2 regions of the Asticcacaulis sp. P2_C5 genome follow, and region 2 is predicted to be linked to the other one. Evidence: predicted binding sites of a transcription regulator. Region 2 holds the regulator's gene; the other holds the start of a gene.
What was found. Region 2 encodes HrcA, which represses chaperone genes, less so after heat shock. Its sites were predicted from a motif close to GTTAGCANTCNNNNNNNNNGANTGCTAAC; they were not measured.
Positions count from the first base shown of each region.

Region 1: groES (co-chaperone GroES) is a predicted target of HrcA. The motif match lies at 2,429-2,457, and genes of this name have one in related genera.

Region 1 covers NZ_JBFUDU010000001.1:456,738-466,453, forward strand. Annotated here, with positions in the region: gene AC1DXO_RS01845 (peptidylprolyl isomerase) at 1-166, opposite strand, end outside; gene groL (chaperonin GroEL) at 363-2,012, opposite strand; gene groES (co-chaperone GroES) at 2,106-2,396, opposite strand; gene AC1DXO_RS01860 (helix-turn-helix domain-containing protein) at 2,516-2,749, opposite strand; gene AC1DXO_RS01865 (hypothetical protein) at 2,749-3,249, opposite strand; gene AC1DXO_RS01870 (DUF2975 domain-containing protein) at 3,261-3,752, opposite strand; gene AC1DXO_RS01875 (hypothetical protein) at 3,885-4,253, shown strand; gene AC1DXO_RS01880 (exonuclease domain-containing protein) at 4,593-6,725, opposite strand; gene AC1DXO_RS01885 (hypothetical protein) at 7,068-7,628, shown strand; gene AC1DXO_RS01890 (efflux transporter outer membrane subunit) at 7,635-9,014, opposite strand; gene AC1DXO_RS01895 (efflux RND transporter permease subunit) at 9,014-9,716, opposite strand, start outside.
Region 2 covers NZ_JBFUDU010000002.1:368,187-377,902, forward strand. Annotated here, with positions in the region: gene AC1DXO_RS05245 (hypothetical protein) at 1-325, opposite strand, end outside; gene AC1DXO_RS05250 (porin family protein) at 551-1,081, opposite strand; gene AC1DXO_RS05255 (M20 aminoacylase family protein) at 1,291-2,448, shown strand; gene hemW (radical SAM family heme chaperone HemW) at 2,437-3,567, opposite strand; gene rdgB (RdgB/HAM1 family non-canonical purine NTP pyrophosphatase) at 3,564-4,178, opposite strand; gene AC1DXO_RS05270 (DUF2975 domain-containing protein) at 4,274-4,792, shown strand; gene AC1DXO_RS05275 (helix-turn-helix domain-containing protein) at 4,789-5,007, shown strand; gene rph (ribonuclease PH) at 5,170-5,922, opposite strand; gene AC1DXO_RS05285 (hypothetical protein) at 5,985-6,380, opposite strand; gene AC1DXO_RS05290 (hypothetical protein) at 6,399-6,725, opposite strand; gene AC1DXO_RS05295 (hypothetical protein) at 6,715-7,011, opposite strand; gene hrcA (heat-inducible transcriptional repressor HrcA) at 7,110-8,204, shown strand; gene grpE (nucleotide exchange factor GrpE) at 8,237-8,848, shown strand; gene AC1DXO_RS05310 (M28 family metallopeptidase) at 9,060-9,716, shown strand, end outside.

The DNA.
Region 1 (9,716 bases), on a different contig from region 2:
CCACATCCCAGTCGATATCTTCGGAAGTCGCGGCGGACGATGCCGGCGGCGGCGGCGGTGGCGGTGGAGCGGGCGGAGGCGCAGCCGGTTCCTCGGGTTTCTTCTCGCAGCCCACAAGGGTGGCCGCGGCCAGGGCCAGTGAAGCTTTGAGGAAATGGCGTCTCATACGGCAGAACTCCAGCGAAAGGTCGAAACGACTTTAACGCCGAAAATGCAAAAGAAAAGAGCGGGCCTTGCGACCCGCTCTTTCCATAGCTCTTGAGCAAAATGTATATTTTTTCGAAGAGCCGCCTCGAGAAAAAATTTTCCGTGCGACCCACCTAAAAGTACACTGAGCGAAGCGAAGGACTTTTAGGTGATTCCTAGAAGTCCATACCGCCCATGCCGCCCATACCACCGCCGCCGCCGCCCATTGCTTGAGGTGCGTCCTTCTTCGGTGCTTCCGCCACGGCCGCTTCGGTCGTGATCAGGATACCCGCGACCGAAGCCGCGTCCTGCAGGGCCGTACGCACAACCTTGGCCGGGTCGATGACGCCATCGGCAACCAGGTCGACATACTTTTCGGTCTGGGCGTTGAAGCCGTAGGTCGGGCTGGCGTTACGCAGTACGGAATTGACGACGACCGAGCCTTCGACGCCGGAGTTTTCGGCGATCTGGCGCAGCGGTGCCTGGATGGCGCGGCGAACGATGTTGATCCCGGCGGTCTGATCGGCATTGGTGCCCTTCAGCGTGGCCAGGGCCGTCGTGGCCTTCAGCAGAGCCGTACCACCGCCCGGAACGATGCCTTCTTCGACAGCGGCGCGGGTGGCGTTCAGGGCGTCGTCGACGCGATCCTTCTTTTCCTTGACTTCGACTTCGGTCGAACCGCCGACGCGGATGACCGCGACGCCGCCAGCCAGCTTGGCCAGACGTTCCTGCAGCTTTTCCTTGTCGTAGTCCGACGTGGTTTCTTCAATCTGCTTCTTGATCTGGCCGATACGCGACTCGATCTCGGACTTGTCACCGGCGCCATCGACGATGGTGGTGTTTTCCTTGGTGATCGTGACCTTCTTGGCGCGGCCCAGCATGTCGAGCGTAACCGTTTCGAGCTTGATACCCAGGTCTTCGCTGATGACCTGGCCGGCCGTCAGGACGGAGATGTCTTCCAGCATGGCCTTGCGGCGATCGCCGAAGCCAGGCGCCTTGACGGCGGCGACGCGCAGGCCGCCACGCAGGCGGTTGACGACGAGGGTCGCCAGGGCTTCGCCTTCAACGTCCTCGGCGATGATGAGCAGCGGGCGGCCCGACTGAACAACGGCTTCAAGGATCGGCAGCATGGGCTGCAGCGACGAGATCTTCTTGTCGAAGACCAGGATGAACGGGTCTTCGAGGACCACTTCCATCTTGTCGGGGTTGGTGATGAAGTAGGGCGACAGGTAGCCGCGGTCGAACTGCATGCCTTCGACGACATCGAGCTCGGTTTCGGCGGTCTTGGCTTCTTCGACGGTGATGACACCTTCGTTGCCGACCTTTTCCATGGCGCGGGCGATCATTTCACCGACTTCGGTGTCGCCATTGGCCGAGATGGTGCCGACCTGGGCGATTTCCGCATTGGTCGTGACCTTCTTCGACGAAGCCTTGATGTGCTCGACGACGACGGTAACCGCCTTGTCGATGCCGCGCTTCAGGTCCATCGGGTTCATGCCGGCGGCAACCGCCTTCATGCCTTCCTGGACGATGGCTTGCGCCAGGACGGTCGCGGTCGTGGTACCGTCACCGGCCTTGTCGTTGGTCTTGGACGCGACTTCGCGGATCATCTGCGCGCCCATGTTTTCGAACTTGTCTTCCAGTTCGATTTCCTTGGCGACCGAGACGCCGTCCTTTGTCGAGCGCGGGGCGCCGAAGGACTTGTCGAGCACGACGTGGCGGCCCTTAGGGCCCAGGGTGACCTTCACCGCATTGGCGAGGATGTTGACGCCGCGCAGCATTTTGTCGCGCGCTTCGGAGCCGAAGAGAACTTGTTTGGCAGCCATTATGTAAATTCCTTGATGGTTGCGTGAATGGGATAGCGGGTATCTGACAGGTAAGGCTCGGACCGGCGCACCAGCGGCGCCGATCAGCTCGGATTACTTGGTCAGGACGCCCAGGACGTCGGATTCTTTCAGGATCAGCAGGTCTTCGCCGTCGATCTTGACTTCGGTGCCGCCCCACTTGCCGAACAGGATGCGGTCGCCGGCCTTGACGTCCAGCGCGACCTGTTGGCCCTTTTCATTGCGGGCGCCGGGGCCGACGGAGATGACTTCGCCTTCCTGGGGCTTTTCCTTGGCGGTATCCGGAATGATGATGCCGCCCTTGGTCTTGGCTTCTTCTTCGACGCGCTTGACCAGAACACGGTCGCCTAATGGGCGAAAGCTCATGGTATATCCTCCATTTCAGGTTTGAAAACGCTGTTAGCACTCACTGACCGCGAGTGCTAACGACCGCCTGCAAATAGGCGTGGGCCTGGGAGGAGTCAAGGGGCCGGGCGCGGAGAAATTTAATCTTCATTCCGCGTCAGGTCGGTCTCGTCACGGTCATATTCCATGATATCGGCCGGTTGGCATTCCAGGATCAGGCACAGCTTGCTCAGGGTATCGAAGCGCATGCCCTTGACCTTGCCCGTGCGCAGCAGGGACATCTGGGTCTCGCTGAGACCGATCTGGGCGGCCAGATCCCGGGCGCGCATCTTGCGCCGGGCCAGCATAATATCGAGGGTAACGCGAATGGGCATCAGACGAACTGTTCCAGTTCAAGTCTAAGCTTGCGTGTCCAGTCTGCGATCAGGGTGAGCGCTATGCCGACGAGGCCGAGGGCGGCATCCTGATTATCAAGATGCCAGGCGAATCCGCCGATTTGACCGGCATCCACCTCCCGGAGCACCGGGACGATGACACACCCTGCGAAGCCCGCTGCGATGAAGGCGCCGCCGATCTGCTTCAGCCCGCCGACAACCGTATCGTCGAATCGTCCGCCATTGTGCAGGCGATTGAACACGTTGCCGGCCGCCAGCAGGGCCGAAATCAGGCAGGTGGGTACGAGCAGAGGAATCCAGAATTTCAGCGTCAAGGTGACGGCGAAAGCGGCGCCGAGCTTGGCGGAAGCAGGAAGGCCGGGATCGACATTCAGCAGGCCGGACATACTGTCGCGGATCAGGTTGATCACCAGCAGGCCGGCGATCAGACCGGTCAGCAGGGCCAGGGGGGAAAAGGTGCGAGTTGAGCGTTGCGACATGGCTTCCATCTTCAGACAAACTGTTCCAGTTCGGATTTCAGTGCCTGGCCGCGTTTGGCCAGGGCATATAGCGCCAGGCCGATCAGGCCGATCGTCAGGTTTTCGATATCGTTATCGTGCTTGATCCCCGCCAGGCTGCGAAATTCGTTGGCGAACAGAACCGACAGGGTTGGCGCCAGTATGATGGCGGTGAAAGCGCCATACATCAGGTTGCTGCCAACGCCTTTCAGGCCACGGATCATGTTGGGGCCAAAAGCGTCACCGCGATTCAACCGGCCGAAGACATCTGACAGGGCCCAAAGGGCGCACAGATAGAAGCCCGGTGCCAGGATGGTGATCCAGTAGGATGGAATGACCAGGAGATTGTGCATGAGATTACCGACTTCGAAGGGCAGGCCCTTGATGGTCTGCGAAGCGGTTGAAATGAGGGCCAGCGTCAGGCTAAGCACCACGATTTTGAGAATTATGCTGCCGGCATGCAGGGGCGGTGAAAATTTGGACATCGGGTGGACTCTCGGTAAGAGCTAAGTTTTTTAAGGCTAGAGCTATATAAATTTAAATAAGACTTAAAGTCAAGTCGTATTTCCAAGAGGGCTTTTCAAGCGCGGCATTTCGCCGTAAATTGGTCATAAAGCATGACTGTCATAAATCTGGAGGACGCGTTCATGACCTCACGGCTGCGTTGGGTACAGCTCTTGAGCCTGGGAGGCCTGTTGGCTGTCCTGGGGACGCAGGTCTGGCAGGGATTGAGCTCGCGGGTTCCGGCCTTGCCGGCAGTGCAACTGGTCGTCGTCGCCATGGGATTTGGCCTCACCCTGGCCAATCATCGCCGTCGCGGATTGATTAATGAAGCGGCCGGCTGGATCGTCCTGTGCAATGTCGCTTTGATCTACGCTTTCAACCACAGCCCCGGTGTCTTCGAATTCGCTGCAGCACTTGCGGCGGTCACCTTGTTGGGCGCCACGCTTTACAAGCCGGGCCGGGCTAAGACGGTCAAGTCCTGATAGCGTTGAGATTCAGGTAATAGCCTGCTGTAAGGTTAGATCGGCGTTCGGCTACACTTTCGTGAAAATCCTGATTTTACGGTCATTTTTATCGCGGAAAGCGCGGAAAAGACGGAAGACGCGGAAATTTAGGATGGTGCGTCTACCGCGCGTAGCGCCTTCTATACAAGAACGCTGCCACGAGCGTGGCATGAAGGCCCTTCGGGCAAGAATCTGTCCGCATATTTCTTTTTCCGCGTCTTTCCGTCTTTTCCGCGCTTTCCGCGTTGAAAATTACTGTAGTTTCAAAATACTACACCGCAGATCGCGCCGCCCACAACCGCAAAACCTGTTCGCCGTTTAAGCCGCCAATCGTCGCTCATTGACCAGATGCAGCAATTCGGCCGCCGCCCGGGCGTCGTCGAGCGCGCGGTGATGGTTCTCCAGCCGGATGCCGTATTCACGCGACAACGGCCCCAGCCCATAAGACCCATGTCCCGGGTAGTATTTGCGCATGCTGGCGCAGGTACACAGCTTCGGCGCATGAAAACGGCGCTCCAGCCGGCGGAATTCGCCGGCGATGAAGCTGTGATCGAAATTGACATTGTGCGCCACGAAGACCGCACCGCTCAGAAATTGGGCCAGATCGTCGGCAATCTCGGCAAAACGCGGTGCATCGGCGACCATGGCGTTGGTGATGCCGGTCAATGAAGTAATCATGGCCGGGATGCGCCGTTCCGGATTGATCAGGCTGTGCCATTCAGCGATCGTCTTGCCGCCCCTGACCTTGACGGCGCCGATCTCGGTGACCCGGTCATTGACGGCGCGGCCGCCGGTGGTTTCGACATCGACCACGACATAGGTCTGATCGGGATCGACGCGGTAGGCGACGCGCAGCACGCCGGCGTCGAAGCCCGCCTCCTGCAGCAGTTTCAGGCGCGCCAGCTGGTGACGGCGGATCTGGTCACCCTCGGCCTTGATTTCGATAAATTTGATCTCGCTGCCGCGCGTCAGCAGCAGATCCGGAAAGCCGTCGCGCAGGGCATAGAAGTCGCGCGTCATCTCGCTCAAGATCCGGTGCAGGGCCTGGGCAGGCGCGGCCGCGACGAACTGCGTCATGCGCGTGCGCAGGCCGGCATCCCAATAGAACAGCCCGTTGCCGACACCTTCGTGACGGCGGAAGGTCCGCAGCACCAGATCCATCGTCCAGCCGTCGGCCACGCCGTGCAGCTTGCGCGCAATCGCCTCGGCAAACTTCGCATGGAAGGTCCGATCCTTCAGGGCCTGCGGCACGGCATCGAAACCGCATGACAGGGCGCCCGGCCCTTCGAACAGCTCATCCCAGAAGACGAGCCCGAACAAGGCCGGCCACAGGCCGTTTTCGCAGTGGTGACAGGCCCAGCCTTCGGCCTCGAAATGATGCATGGCCGCGGCTTCGGGAAAGCCGCGGTACAGTTCGTCGACCACGATTTCGCTGCCGCCGCGCAACAGGTCGGTAAACAGGCTGGTCCGGCGCTTGTTGAACTTGCGCGCCAGGAAGTCCTGGGCAAACAGGCATTCCTCGTCGTGGTCGGGCGCGTCCAGCATGGCCTCGAGGCGCGCCTTCACCTCGTCATGGCGACCAGCGGCATAGAGGATGCGCACGCTACGTTCGTGGCTGTCGAAGGCGGTCGAGCGTTCGTACAGGTCGAGCGCCCGCTCCATTTCGCCACGCTTCTCGAACGCCTGGCCCAACTGGAACAGCAGGTCGTTGCGCAGGCCTTGGCTGAAATCGCTCGTGGCTTCGGGCAGGTCGCCCAGCTCCGCCGCTATGGCGTCCGCCCCAGCGCCATGGCGTAGGCGGCGTAAGGCTTGGCTGTACAGGAAGCCCGCGCGCGCTTCGCCAATACTGTCGAACCGCGCCTGGTAGGCTTCGCGCGTCCGGACCGCGACGACACCCAGGTCGCGCAGGGTAAAACTCAGCAGATTGTCGTTGAGGCGGCCAAAATAGAGATAGAGCAGGAATCCCAGGGTTTCCTTGTGGCACGGCACGACCAAAGCCGACAGGTTGAAGACGGCGTCCAGTTCGTCGGCTTCGAGGGTCTCGACGAGCCAGGCCACCAGTTCCGGCTTCGGCGCCGCCGCCTTGAAACCTTCGACCCCGCCGGCCCGGGCTCTGGCGACCAAATCGCTCTTGCTCAGTTCGTTAAGGCAGCCAGCGTAGTCACTGGCCGCGGCCTGGCGGATAAAGCCAGCCGCCTGCAGAGCAGCCAGGCCGCTCTCGACGCCGCCGATCTCGCTATAGCTCAGGTCGGCAGGGGAAAAGGCCTGTTTCTTGCGATTGCACATGCGCACATACAGGCACTGCGCATCGTCATCGAAGGCGGAAAATTGCTGCAGGAACCGCGTCTCCGCCTCGCCAAGCACGTCACCGTACAGGCGTGCGACAAAGCCTGTCATTTCGACGAAATGATCGCGGTAATAGGTCGGGGGCAGGACAAGCGTACGGGACATGGCGGCAAATGTTCTACCTTCGTTCCAGTATAAACGCAAGGTGCGATGCAGGCTGGAAAATCGGCCCTTCAGGTAAAAACAGCGACATGCCATGACCGCCAGTCACCGCGACACCGTGAAATCCTTCGGCCGCTGACCCGACAGTTTTGCGCGCGATGATCGGCGTACAACCGCATGGATTATGAGTCGCTTACCTTTATCGACAAAAGTCATACCGTGTTCGGATGGCCGGGGCGTCAAGGGCCACTGAATCCTTATGTTGCGTGGCGCATGATGGAGATCACTGAAGTGTGGCCGCAAATCCGGGACGGGTTGTTGCCGTTATGTCATCGAGTGCCTGCCATGTCCTATATGACCTCCGATCTGACCTTCCCGCACTATACCGCGCCTTTTCTTCGCGATCCCATCCGTCGTCCCAATGCGCTGGTGATCAGCCTGATCGCCGGGCTCCTCACCGTCGGTCCGGGTATCGGCTTTATTGTCCATCAGATCGGGCAGTTGCCCAGGGTCGATCCGAATGAAACCCCGCACCTAGTCGCGACCTATGACGCGCCACAGGGGCCGGTCACCAAACTCGAAGTGATGAGCACCGATGACAACGCGCCCATTATCAACGCGGCCTATGCCTATGCGCCGACGGTCACAGCACAGCAACTGAGCGCCGAAATCGGCTCCGATGATGCATGGGACCTGATCGCGACCCTGGAAGAGCATCCCAATGCCGACACGGTCAACCCGTCCGCAGCAGACGCGGTTGCGACCGCTCAGACAGTGTCAGGTCCTGGTCAGGTCATTGAGGTCGCGACGGCTGAACAGCAACCGTCGCCGGACGAAGTCTTTCCGGCCTATTCGCCGGAAGGCCGCCTTGTCGCGGTTCCCGACGAGGAGCTGCAAACGCCCTGATGTGGATCAGCCCTGCCAGGTCCCGCCCAGGGCGCGGATAAGCCCGATCGTTGACTGATACTGCGCAGCACGGACACGCAGGGCCTGGCGGCGGATGGCCAGCAATTGCCGCTGGGCGTCGAGAACCTCCAACTGAGACGATGAACCATTGATATAGCGCGACTGCGACATGGCCAGGGCTCGGGTTGCGGCCTGGACGCCATCGTCCTGCGCGACCTGTTGTTGTTGCAGGAAGGCAATATCCGACAGCTGGTCCTCGACATCGGCCAGCGCCGTCAGGACGCTTTGCTGATATCCGGCAAAGGCGGCGTCAAGACCACCCTCGGCATAGTCCGTGGCAGCCCGCCGCTTGCCGCCGTCGAAAATCGCCTGGGCGAGGATGCCAGTCAGCGACCAGGATTGCGAGCCGCTATTAAACAGAGTGTCGAGATCACCCGAAGCATAGCCGCCCGACGCGGTCAGGCTGATATGGGGCAGCCACGCCGCCTTGGCGATCCCCACCCGGCGCTGCGCGGCGTAAAGCGAGGCTTGCGCAGCATTGACGTCAGGCCTGCGTTCCAGCACATCGGACGGTATACCGGCGGGAATGGCCGGTACCGCTCCGGCCCAGGGCTGGGCCGACCAGGCAGCCGCGGTAACGTCGAAACCGCTGGCCGGCTCACCCAGCAGGACGGCCAGGGCATGGACCAGTTGTGCACGCTGCTGGTCCAGGGCGATGCCCTCGGCCTGGGTCGAGGCGACAGCGGTCTGCAGGCGCGCGACATCCAGTTCGGCGACATCGCCTTCGCGGAAGCGCTTTTGCGTCACGTCGAGGCTGCCGCGATAGGCGTCCAGCGTATCGGCGACGATGGCGCGGTCTTCATCGATGGCGCGCAAGGCAAAATAGCTCTGGGCGACGCGCGACTGGATCAGAAGTTGCGTATCGCGCAACAGGGCGGCGCTGCCCTGGGCATCGAAATCCGCCGCCTGAGCCGCTTTCGACAGGCGGCCGAACAGGTCGACCTCATAGGACAGGTCGGCGCCCAGGGCATGACCGGTCGATGGCTTGCCCTGGCCGGGCGTGGCGCCGTGGCTGGCCTGATAAGCGATACCAGCCTGGGGCCACAGATCGGCCTTTGATGAGCCCAGCAGGGCGCGCGCCTGTTCGAGATGGGCGGCAGCCAGGCGGATGTCGTTGTTCTTCTCGGTCGCCCGCGCCATCAGATTGTTGAGCGTATCGTCATTGAAGACCAGCCACCAGGCGCCAGCCGCCGGCATCGGCTGGGCCGACGGTGTCGCCGTGGATCCGGCAAAGGCCGTTGGCGCCTGAAAGGACGCCTGTTGCAGGGGCGGTGTGGCGCAGCCGGTCAGCAGGGCGGCCATAAGGCTTATGGAGATAAGGCGCATCAGAAGGCCTCCGGCTTGAGTTGTGCGGGCTGCGCGTCAGACGGGTCGGATAGTTGCGGCGCGCTGTCGTCGTGGTCGTCGTCGGCACCGAGTGTTGACGGATGTGACTTCAGCGGCCGGTTACCCGACAGGGCGCGCAGCAGGATGTAGAAGAAGGGCGTCATGAACAGGCCGATCAGGGTGGCGCCGATCATGCCGCCGAAGACGGCAATCCCCATGGCGCGGCGCATTTCGGCCCCAGCCCCCTGGCTCAGCACCAGCGGCAGGACACCCATGACAAAGGCGATGGAGGTCATCAGGATCGGACGCAGACGCAGGCGACTGGCGCGGATGGCGGCTTCGAGCGGGTTGAGGCCGCTGAGCTCCAGTTCGCGGGCGAACTCGACGATCAGGATGGCATTCTTGGCCGACAGCCCGACCAGGACGAACAGGCCGATCTGGGTGAAGATGTTGTTGTCGCCGTGGCTGAGGAAGACGCCGACCATGGCCGACAGCAGGCCCATCGGCACGATCAGGATGATCGACAGCGGCAGGACGACGCTTTCATACTGTGCGGCGAGCACCAGGAAGACCAGAAGTATGACCAGGGGGAAGACGAGGCTGGACGAATCGCCGGCCAGGATCTGCTGATAGGTCAGTTCGGTCCATTCGTACTCGATGCCCGGCGGCAAGGTTTCGGCGGCGATGCGCTTGATCGCGGCT
Region 2 (9,716 bases):
AGTGGTGGGGTTCGTAGCACTCGGCAAGTTCCCGCACCGGGTCTCCCTGTATGACCGTGACCTTCTGAAAAGCCGCTTCGAACTGCACGCGTTGTTCGGCTGTAAGGCGGACTGGTGGCACAGGCGGATTGGCCGGGATCTTGTATTTATAGTTCTTATCGAGGGTGGGTTCCGGGTCGGTGTAGACTTCGATATAGGCGGCGTTCGGATAAAATGCGACGGCGCTCTTTTCCACCTTGATCTCCGCAGGCTGCTTGGGACGAGTGTCGCAGGCCGCCAGGAAACACAAGCCCGCCATGGCCAGGCCTAAAATCACTTTCAGCATCGATAAATCCCCCTGTGTTCATGGGACGCTACGCCAGATTGCTTTGCCCTGCAACGGCGGGTGCGGAGATGGTGCACGAGCTCAGCTACCCCCTCGACTAAGTGGGCAGGCATTCTGGGGGGCGGTTGGCGGAGGAGACGCGATTCCACACTGTAGTGTGTGCCGAGAAGCAAAAACGCCGCCCTGTTGCCAGGACGGCGTCATTGTCCGAATTACAGCCGCAGTTTAGAACTTGCGGACGTAGGCGACTTGATAGGCGTTTACGTTGCCGTCATCACCGAAGTTGTAGCGGGTGAAATCGGCGCGGACGCCGTTCTTGCCACCCTTCGGGAAGTAGCGCACGCCGACGCCGTAGGCAGCGCCCGAGTAGTCCAGCGAAACCGAGTGACCAGCCGTCGAGCCGGAAACCTGCATCTGGGTGTAACCCAGGCGCGCGGTGAAATCGGTGTTGGCCGAAATCGGCCAGGTGCCGACCAGGTAAGCCGTGGCGTTGTGATCGAGCTTTACGTCGATGTCGTAGCCGCCGTAGGAGATGGTCTTCTTGGTGGCGCCGAAGGCGCCTTCGGCTTCCACAGCGAAGGTCTTGTTGATCTGAATGCCGCCGCTGAGGCTAATGGCCGAAAAGGTCATGTCGTCGCCGAAATCGACGTAGGCGCCGCCGACGCCGACGTACGGCTTGCCGCCTTCGGCATGGGCTGAAGCGGTGAAGGCCATAGCGGCCACGGCGATAGCGGAGATGATCGTGGTCTTGAACATAGTCGTTCCCCTCGAAAGTATAACCTCACGATTTGAGGCAAGGCGGGGTAAACCAGAGTCATTTGCTGAGGTCAATCAAAGCGGTACAAGATAACCGTGGTATATTTCGGGTGTGACATATTTGGACCAGCTAGTGTTGCGATATCGACATAAGTGCTTGAACCACAGGGTAAGGCTGATAGACTTGACGCAGAAACGACGGATAACCCATGGCCGATACTTTCGATATGGACGATGTCGCCCAGTGGCGACGGCAGATTCACGCGTTGCCGGAACTGGGTTTCGAGGAGGTCGCAACCTCAGCCCTGGTCGCAGAGAAACTGCGTGGCTTCGGAATTGAAACCCATACCGGCTGGGCCAAGACCGGCGTTGTCGGTGTGTTGCACGGGCGACGCGGCGCCGGACGGGTGATCGGGCTGCGCGCCGACATGGACGCTTTGCCGATGCAGGAGATGAACCGCTTCGGTCACGCCTCGACCGTGAAGGGTCGCATGCACGCCTGTGGGCACGACGGCCATACGGCTATGCTGCTTGGGGCGGCGCGGGCCCTGGCGGCCGATGCGGATTTTGCCGGGACGGTGGTCTTTATCTTCCAGCCGGCCGAAGAGGCGCTGGGCGGGGCCAATATGATGATCGCGGAGGGGCTGTTTGACCGCTTCGGCATCGAGGAGGTCTACGGCCTGCACAACTGGCCGCAGTTGCCGGCCGGGACGATCGGCGTGCATGACGGGCCGGTCATGGCGTCGTGCGATTTCTTCCGTATAGAGATTACCGGCCACGGCGGTCATGCCGCCATGCCGCATCTGTTTATCGATCCGGTCGTGGCAGCCGCCCAGATCGTGGTGGCCCTGCAGACCATCGTCAGTCGCAACGCACCGGCCCAGGAGGCGGTCGTAGTGTCGGTGACCCAGATTCATGGTGGCAGCGCCGACAATGTCATTCCACAGTCGGCCGAGTTGCGTGGCACCGTGCGGACCTTTTCGCCGCAGACGCGCGATATGGCCGAGCGGCGCATGGGTGAGATTGCGCGTGGGATCGGTACGGCCATGGGGGTCGATATCGAATACCGCTACCGGCGCGCCTTTCCATCGACCATCAATACGCGCCAGGAGGCGGGTTTCGCGGCGGCGGCGGCGGCGAAAGTCGTCGGTGCGGACAAGGTGCTGCGTCATGAGGCGCCATCGATGACCGCCGAGGACTTCGCCTTCATGCTGGAAGCCCGGCCCGGTTGCTATATCTGGCTGGGCCAGGGGCAGGGCGAAGGCACCTGCATGCTGCACAGTCCGAACTATGATTTCCGCGATGAGGTGATTCCGCTGGGTGTCGCCTATTGGACAGCGCTGGTGCGGGAACGGCTAGGCCAGTAGCTCCATCAACAGCCGGTCCAGCACAACTCGGCCTTTCGGTGTGGCGCGCAAGTGTGTAGGGGTCAGATCAAGGAAGCCGTCTTCGATCAGCGGGGCGGCCTTTGTGGTCAGGTCAAGCTGAGTGATTCGTTTAATCGCGACCCCTTCGGCCATACGCAGGCCCAGCATAACGGCCTCTTCCTCGGCTTCGACAAGGGTGAGGGATTCGCTGTCGTGGCCGCTACCCGTTTCGGCGACTCGGGCTGTGTAGGCTTTCAGGTCGGACAGGGCGGTGGTGGCGCTGCGAGTGCCATCCAGCGTCAGGCGACCATGGGCACCCGGACCTATGCCGATATAGTCGACGCCACGCCAAATATGGACATTGTGCATCGCGCGCGCTGTCTCGCCACGGGCATGGTTGGAGATTTCGTAAGCTTCGAAACCCAGGATCTCAAGCGTCGACTGGGTTTCGAAATAGAAGGCCTCGGCCAGGTCCTGATCTGGCGGTGACCAGCGGCCGCGTTTGACGGCGCGGCCAAACGGGGTGATCGATTCGATGGTCAGCTGATAGGGCGATATATGCTCTATACCCAGGGCAGCGGCCTGTGTCAGTTCGGTACGCCAGTCGCCGACGGTCTGGTTGGGGCGGGCATAGATCAGGTCGAGCGACACCCGTCCGAACACGGATTGTGCCGTTTCGATGCCAGTAATGGCTTCGCGGGCGGAATGATTGCGGCCGAGGAATTTCAGCGCGTCGTCGTCAAGCGACTGCACACCCAACGACAGGCGGTTGATGCCGGCATCGCGAAAACCCCGATAGCGCGCGATTTCTGCGTCGGTCGGATTGGCTTCGAGCGTAATTTCGACATCGTCGCAGGGAAACAGGGTTTTGGCGGTGGCAATCAGTTCGGCGACCCAATCCGGCGGCAGCAATGACGGCGTGCCGCCACCGAAAAAGATGCTGGCCAGGCGGCGTGGACCGGTAATCTCCGTATGACTTTTCAGGTCGGTCAGAATGGCGTCAAACAGGACGCGCTGGCTCGCCTGGCCGCGATCCCGGGTGACGTTGAAATCGCAATAGGGGCAGATGCGCGCGCAATAGGGCCAGTGGACATAGAGGCTGACCAGGTCCGGGGTCAAAACAGGGCGGCCCGGAGCTGTTCGAAGGCCAGGTGGCGGTGGCTGATGGCGTGTTTGGCGGTCGGGTCCATCTCGGCGAAGGTGATGTTGTAGCCATCGGGCTGAAAGATCGGGTCATAGCCGAAACCACGGTCGCCGCGGCGGGGGAACACGATCTGGCCGTGGACGACTCCTTCGAAGACTGTGGCGTGGCCGCCCGGCCAGGCGACAGCCAGGGCGCAGGTGAAGTGGGCATCCAGTGTGAAGGCGTTACCCAGGATTTCGCGCGCTTTACGCAGCTTGTGCTCGATGATCTCCATGGCCCGGTAGAAATCCTTGTCCGGTCCGGCCCAGCGGGCGCTGAAGATGCCCGGATCGCCATCGAGCGCCGCGATGCTGAGGCCCGAATCGTCGGCCAGGGCTGTCATACCGGCCGTCATGGCGGCGTGGCGGGCCTTGAGGATGGCGTTGCCGATAAAGCTGACCTCGGTTTCCGGCGGTTCCGGCAGGTCGAGGCTGGCGGCGGTCACGACATCGAAACGGCCGTCGAGCAGGTCGGAAATCTCGCGCGCCTTGCCGGGATTGTGGGTGGCGGCGATCAGCTTTTGACCGGGGATCAGGGAGAGGCTCATGGCGGGGTTTTAGACGGAACGGCGCAAATGAAAAGAGGGGCGTTGAGTTTTCATGCGAAAGTGCGAATAACAGCATCAGACGTGAGGATCAGGTTATGCGCTTTCTAGGGCCGAGTTCGATTTCCAGTTCGCTGAAGGCGGCGCTCGACGTCATCTATTACGGCCTGCATATCTTTATTATCGTCCTGGTCCTGGCAGCGGCATGTGTTTTGACCGTCCCCAATATTTCCCGGCAGGTGGTGCAGCTGATGAACATCACCACGGAAATGCGAGCCGGATCTCAGGCCCTGATGTTCGCCGCCCTGGCCGTTGAACTTGTCGGTTACCTGCTGATCGCGCGCTGGACCCGCCAGGTGTTTCGTACTCTGGTCGAGGCCAATGTCTTCCATCCCGATAATATCAGCCGGCTGCGCTGGATCGGGTCGGGCCTGGCTGGGGTGGAGGTTTTCGGCTATGTCCTGCGCACGGCGGCGGAGAGCCTGATGCATATCCATTTCGAAATCGACGGGCTGCGCGCGGCGACGACCTGGTTCGCGGTATTGGTGGTGTTTGTGATGGCCGAGGTGTTCAAGGAAGGCGCGCGCCTGCGCCATGAAGCGGACCTGACCATATGATTCGCCTGACACTCGCGGAACAGCTGGCGCGGCGGCGGCTGTCGATCGTCGAACTGTCCGATCGGACGGGAATATCGGTGCGTGATCTCGAGATCCTGCGCGACCAAAAGGCCATGGCGCTGCGGCTGAAGACGCTGGAGGCGCTGTGCAGGGTCTTGCAATGTACGCCAGGTGATTTGATCGAATACGACCTGGGCGAAGCTGATAGCAGTTGACCTCGCCCGAAGGGCAATAGTTAATGCTCGTCGAATATCGTTTCGCGACACAGGCGGCGATACCTTGAAAATATTCGTGTCAGCGGACTGGCGACGTGCATCGCTCTGGCACGTAAATCGAAATAAGGCCCTTCGGGCAAAAAAGCTTACCTCGGAGAGCGTTTAGCGGCCAAGCGCCTGGTTTTGCAGGGCGAACAATTCGGTCGTGCCCTTCAGCGCCAAGTCATACAGGGTGTCGAATTCCGTCCGTGAAAAGCCGCGCTTCTCGCCCGTGGCCTGGATCTCGACCGCCGTGCCCGTACCGGTAATGACGAAATTGGCGTCGGTCTCGGCGTTGGAATCTTCATCATAGTCGAGGTCGAGAACCGGCGTGCCTTCGAAGATGCCGCAGGATATGGCGGCGACCTGGTCGAGGATCGGTGATTTTTCGATCAGCTTGTCGGCGACCAGCTTGTTACAGGCCTGGCTGAGCGCCACCCAGGCGCCGGTGATCGACGCCGTACGCGTCCCACCGTCCGCCTGCAGCACGTCGCAGTCGAGCGTGATCTGGCGTTCGCCCAGGGTCTTCAGGTCGATAATGGCGCGCATGGAGCGGCCGATCAGCCGCTGGATTTCCTGGGTGCGGCCCGACTGCTTGCCGGCAGCGGCTTCGCGGCGCGAGCGGGTGTGGGTCGAACGCGGCAACATGCCATATTCCGCCGTCACCCAGCCCTGGCCCTTGCCCTTGAGAAAGGATGGCACGCCCTGTTCCAGGGACGCCGTCACCAGGACTCGCGTATGGCCGAAGGTGACCAGGCACGAGCCCTCGGCATAGCGAGTCACGCCGGTTTCCAGCGTCACGGCACGCAACTGATCGGCCTGGCGGTTGGAGGGACGGAAGGTCTTGAGCGCGGCAAGGGCGTCGAAGTGGGACATGAGGACCTCGTGAAGAATTCGAATTTGCCGTATAGCAAAGCAGGGCTTTGGCAACCGTTTTTCTATAACCACGAGTCCGAAAAGCTCATTGAGGCAATAAAGCATGCTTCGAGCGCGAAGCTCAGGCAAAAAGCTGACAGGACAATCGCGGTCAGGCGCCCGCCCTTGAGGCGAAAGACAAGATAGCCCAGCATCACACATTGCAGCACAAGAAATGACAGCAATACGGGGCTGGGGTCGTTCAATTTGCCGCGAAACAGACCTGCGGCACCAACGAAAATCTCACTCACGAAGACCGGGATCAAGAACCAGGCACTTCCCCAGGCTTTTTGTTTGATCATGAGGACAAGGCCGATGATCAGGCAAAGCGTGCCGGTTGCCGGAATCAGTGACAGCATGCCCGCGCCGGCAAGCTGGGAGGCCGCGCCGAAATACCAGGCCGGCAGGGCCAGCAACAACCATAGTGCGTTTCCCACCTAATGCCTACCCGCACCCGGTGTGTCTTCGGCGTGGGGCGGTGGCGTGCTGTAGCCCTTGATGGCGACCGTACAGTCGGGATTTCCGCAGACATAGTCCTGACCAGCATATGAGCCGGTAGTTTCGCCGTCCTTGAATACCTTATTTGCCGGCATGGCGTCAGGCGCATCGAACATGCCGCGCGACGACGAAGCCTCGGCGAAAACCGGAGTTGGCGCGGTAGCCGGGTCGTAGGCTTCCGGGCCCAGTTCAGCGCAGGCCGTAACCATCAGGCTCATCAGGCCGACGGCAAGGATGGTGAGTTTTTTAAATGACTCACCCGGCACCGAGGCGCCCCTGTTCCTGTTCGAGTGGACTCTCGGTGTTGTAAACCGGGGTCGTCACCTTGCAGTCGTCGTCGGCGCAGGCGAATCCGCGATGGTCATCGTCGTGCTTTTTCCAGTCGGTCACGCCATAGGCCGGCCGAATGACACCAGGCTTGCCGCCAACGCCGATCGGCTCGTCCGATGCCGCACGATGCACGGGCGCCGGTTGCGGTCCATAGGTTTGCGTTGCGGGCGTGTCGCGATTCAGGGCGATGGCGAGCAGGGAAACGGCGGCCAGGTCGAGCATGATAATCCTCTCAGAATGGCACGAGGACACCGCCAATTTGTGGCGATTTGAAGACAGGCTTGGCGTTGTCCGGCAAGCTTTGCTAGACTGGTGACGCGATGCCTGATTATCCGCCCCATTCCCTTAACGGCCTGATGAGTTCCGGCGCTTCCCTGAGCGAGCTGGATAGCCGTGCCCGCGATATTTTCCGCCATGTCGTAGAGACCTATCTGGAAACCGGCGAGCCCGTGGGCTCGCGGACCGTGTCGAAGAATGGCGTGCACCTTTCGCCGGCGTCGATCCGCAATACAATGCAGGACCTGGCGCATCTGGGCCTGCTGTCGGCGCCGCATACGTCGAGCGGACGGATGCCGACGCATCGCGGCCTGCGCCTGTTTGTCGACGGTTTGCTGGAAATCGGCGACGTCAGCGAGCAGGACAAGCGCGATATCGAAGCCAGGCTCACCGGCAGGGGCAAAAGTTTCGACCACGCCCTGCGCGAAGCCGGCAACCTGCTGTCGGGCCTGGCCGGCGGGGCGGGGCTGGTAACCACGCCGTCGCTGGAGGCCGGGGTCAAGCATGTCGAATTCGTCGCCCTGTCGACGGAACAGACCCTGGCCGTCCTGGTGTTCGACGATGGGCGGGTCGAAAACCGCCTGATGCCGCTGCAGGCCGGCATGACGCCGTCGGTGCTGAGCGAGGCGTCGAACTATCTCAATGCCCGGCTGAAGGGGCGGACCCTGGGCGAGGCCAGGGTCGAGCTGAAGACCGAACTGGATCAGGAACGGCAGAAGCTGGACGAGGCAGCGGCCGCTCTGATCGAGGCCGGCCTAGCGGCCTGGTCGGGCGGACGCGACGAGAAACGCGCCCTGATCGTACGCGGCCAGGCCAATCTCTTGCAGGCGTCGGAGCTCGACGATCTTGAGCGTGTGCGGTCGCTGTTCGAGGATCTGGAACAGAAGGAAGAGCTGATCGACCTGCTCGACGACGTCAGCGGCGCCCAAGGCGTGCGAATTTTCATCGGATCGGAGTCGAAACTGTTTTCTTTGTCGGGCTCGGCTGTTATTGCAGCGCCGTACATGGTGAGTCCCCGGACGGGCGGACCCAAGGTCATGGGTGCGATCGGCGTGATCGGCCCGGCCCGGTTGAATTACGCCCGGATCATCCCACTTGTGGACTACACCGCCAAACTTCTGGGCCGCATGCTCGACTAGAGACGCGCCCACCTAATTGACGAGACGAAATGATGAGTGACGAAAGCGAAATCCCCGAAGGTGCTGTCGAGGGTGATGTTAATGACAGCCTGAAGGCCGCGTTCGACAAGCTGTCGGACGAAAATGCCGCGTTGAAGGAACAGGCGCTGCGCTATGCCGCCGAAGCCGAAAACACCAAGCGGCGCGCCGAACGCGAAATGAACGACGCCCGCGCCTTTGCTATCCAGCGCTTTGCCAAGGACCTGTTCGGTGTCGCCGATACGCTGAACCGTGCCCTGTCATCGACGGGCGAGGTTGCCGATCCGGCGTTCAAGAACTTTGTCGCCGGCATCGACATGACTGAAAAGGAACTGGCCGGCGCCTTCGAACGCAATGGCATCAAGAAGATCACGCCGGTCAGGGGCGACAAGTTTGATCCGCATCTGCACCAGGCGGTGATGGAACAGCCGGCAACAGATGTCGACGGCGGTTGCGTGCTGATGGTCATGCAGGCCGGTTATGAACTGTTCGGCCGTGTCATGCGCCCGGCCATGGTCGCCGTGTCGGCCAAGACGGCGGCGGCTCCGGCCGCACCGGCGAAAAACGGCTATGACCACGGCGAAGGCGAGCCAGCCGGGGAAAATATCGATACCCAGGCGGAGTAATCTTCCTTACCAATTTGTAATGGCCCTCCGGACCCGGTTCGGAGGGCTTTTTGTTGACCTGATCCGTCTCATCCGTAACAGTCTCCGCCGTAGAACGAAATGAACTTAGGAAGAATCGTCATTTCGTTCTAACTTTTGTTTTGTCGCGCAATTTAACCGAAAAGTGGTATCCACTTTAACGGATTGCGCTTCGGTAGCTTACGGGGCGGTCATGTCGCTTTTCAAATCGTTTGCCGCCAGCATGGCGTTGCTGGCCGTCGCGTCGCCTGCCTTTGCCGGTTCCGACCCATGGGTGGTGAAACCCGAATGGGTGGCGGCGCATGAAGCTTTTCTGGCGTCGGATGCCCTGCGCGGACGCGGCAGTGCTACGCCTGACGAGGCCATTGCGGCTTCCTATGTCGCCGCCCAGTTCCAGGCCTATGGTGTCAAGCCGGCGCCGGGCATGACCGGCTACCTGCAAACAGCCACCGTTATCAAGCCGCGCCTGGGCGGAAACGCCCGGTTGTCGAGTGGGGCCATCGAATTGCAGGAAGGCACCGGCTTTACGATGTTTGTCGCCAACGCCAAGGCGCACAGTGGCCTCCTGGCCATTGCCACCGGCGACGACCCGGCCAATATGCCGCAGGGCGACGTTATCGTTGTCGCCAATCCCGGCAAGGCTTCGACGCGGGCGTGGACGCGGGCCGCGAAGGAAAAAGGCGCCAGGCTGGTGATCTTCGTCGAAAGCGAGGCGACCAAGGCCTTATGGGAAGCGATCGGCGGCGCTACCCGCGTACAGAACTATCTCGAGGAAAAGCCACCGGTCATGGCCGGGGCCGATGTCGCGGTCATTTCCGCAGGCGGGCTGGCGCCACTACAGGCGGCCGCC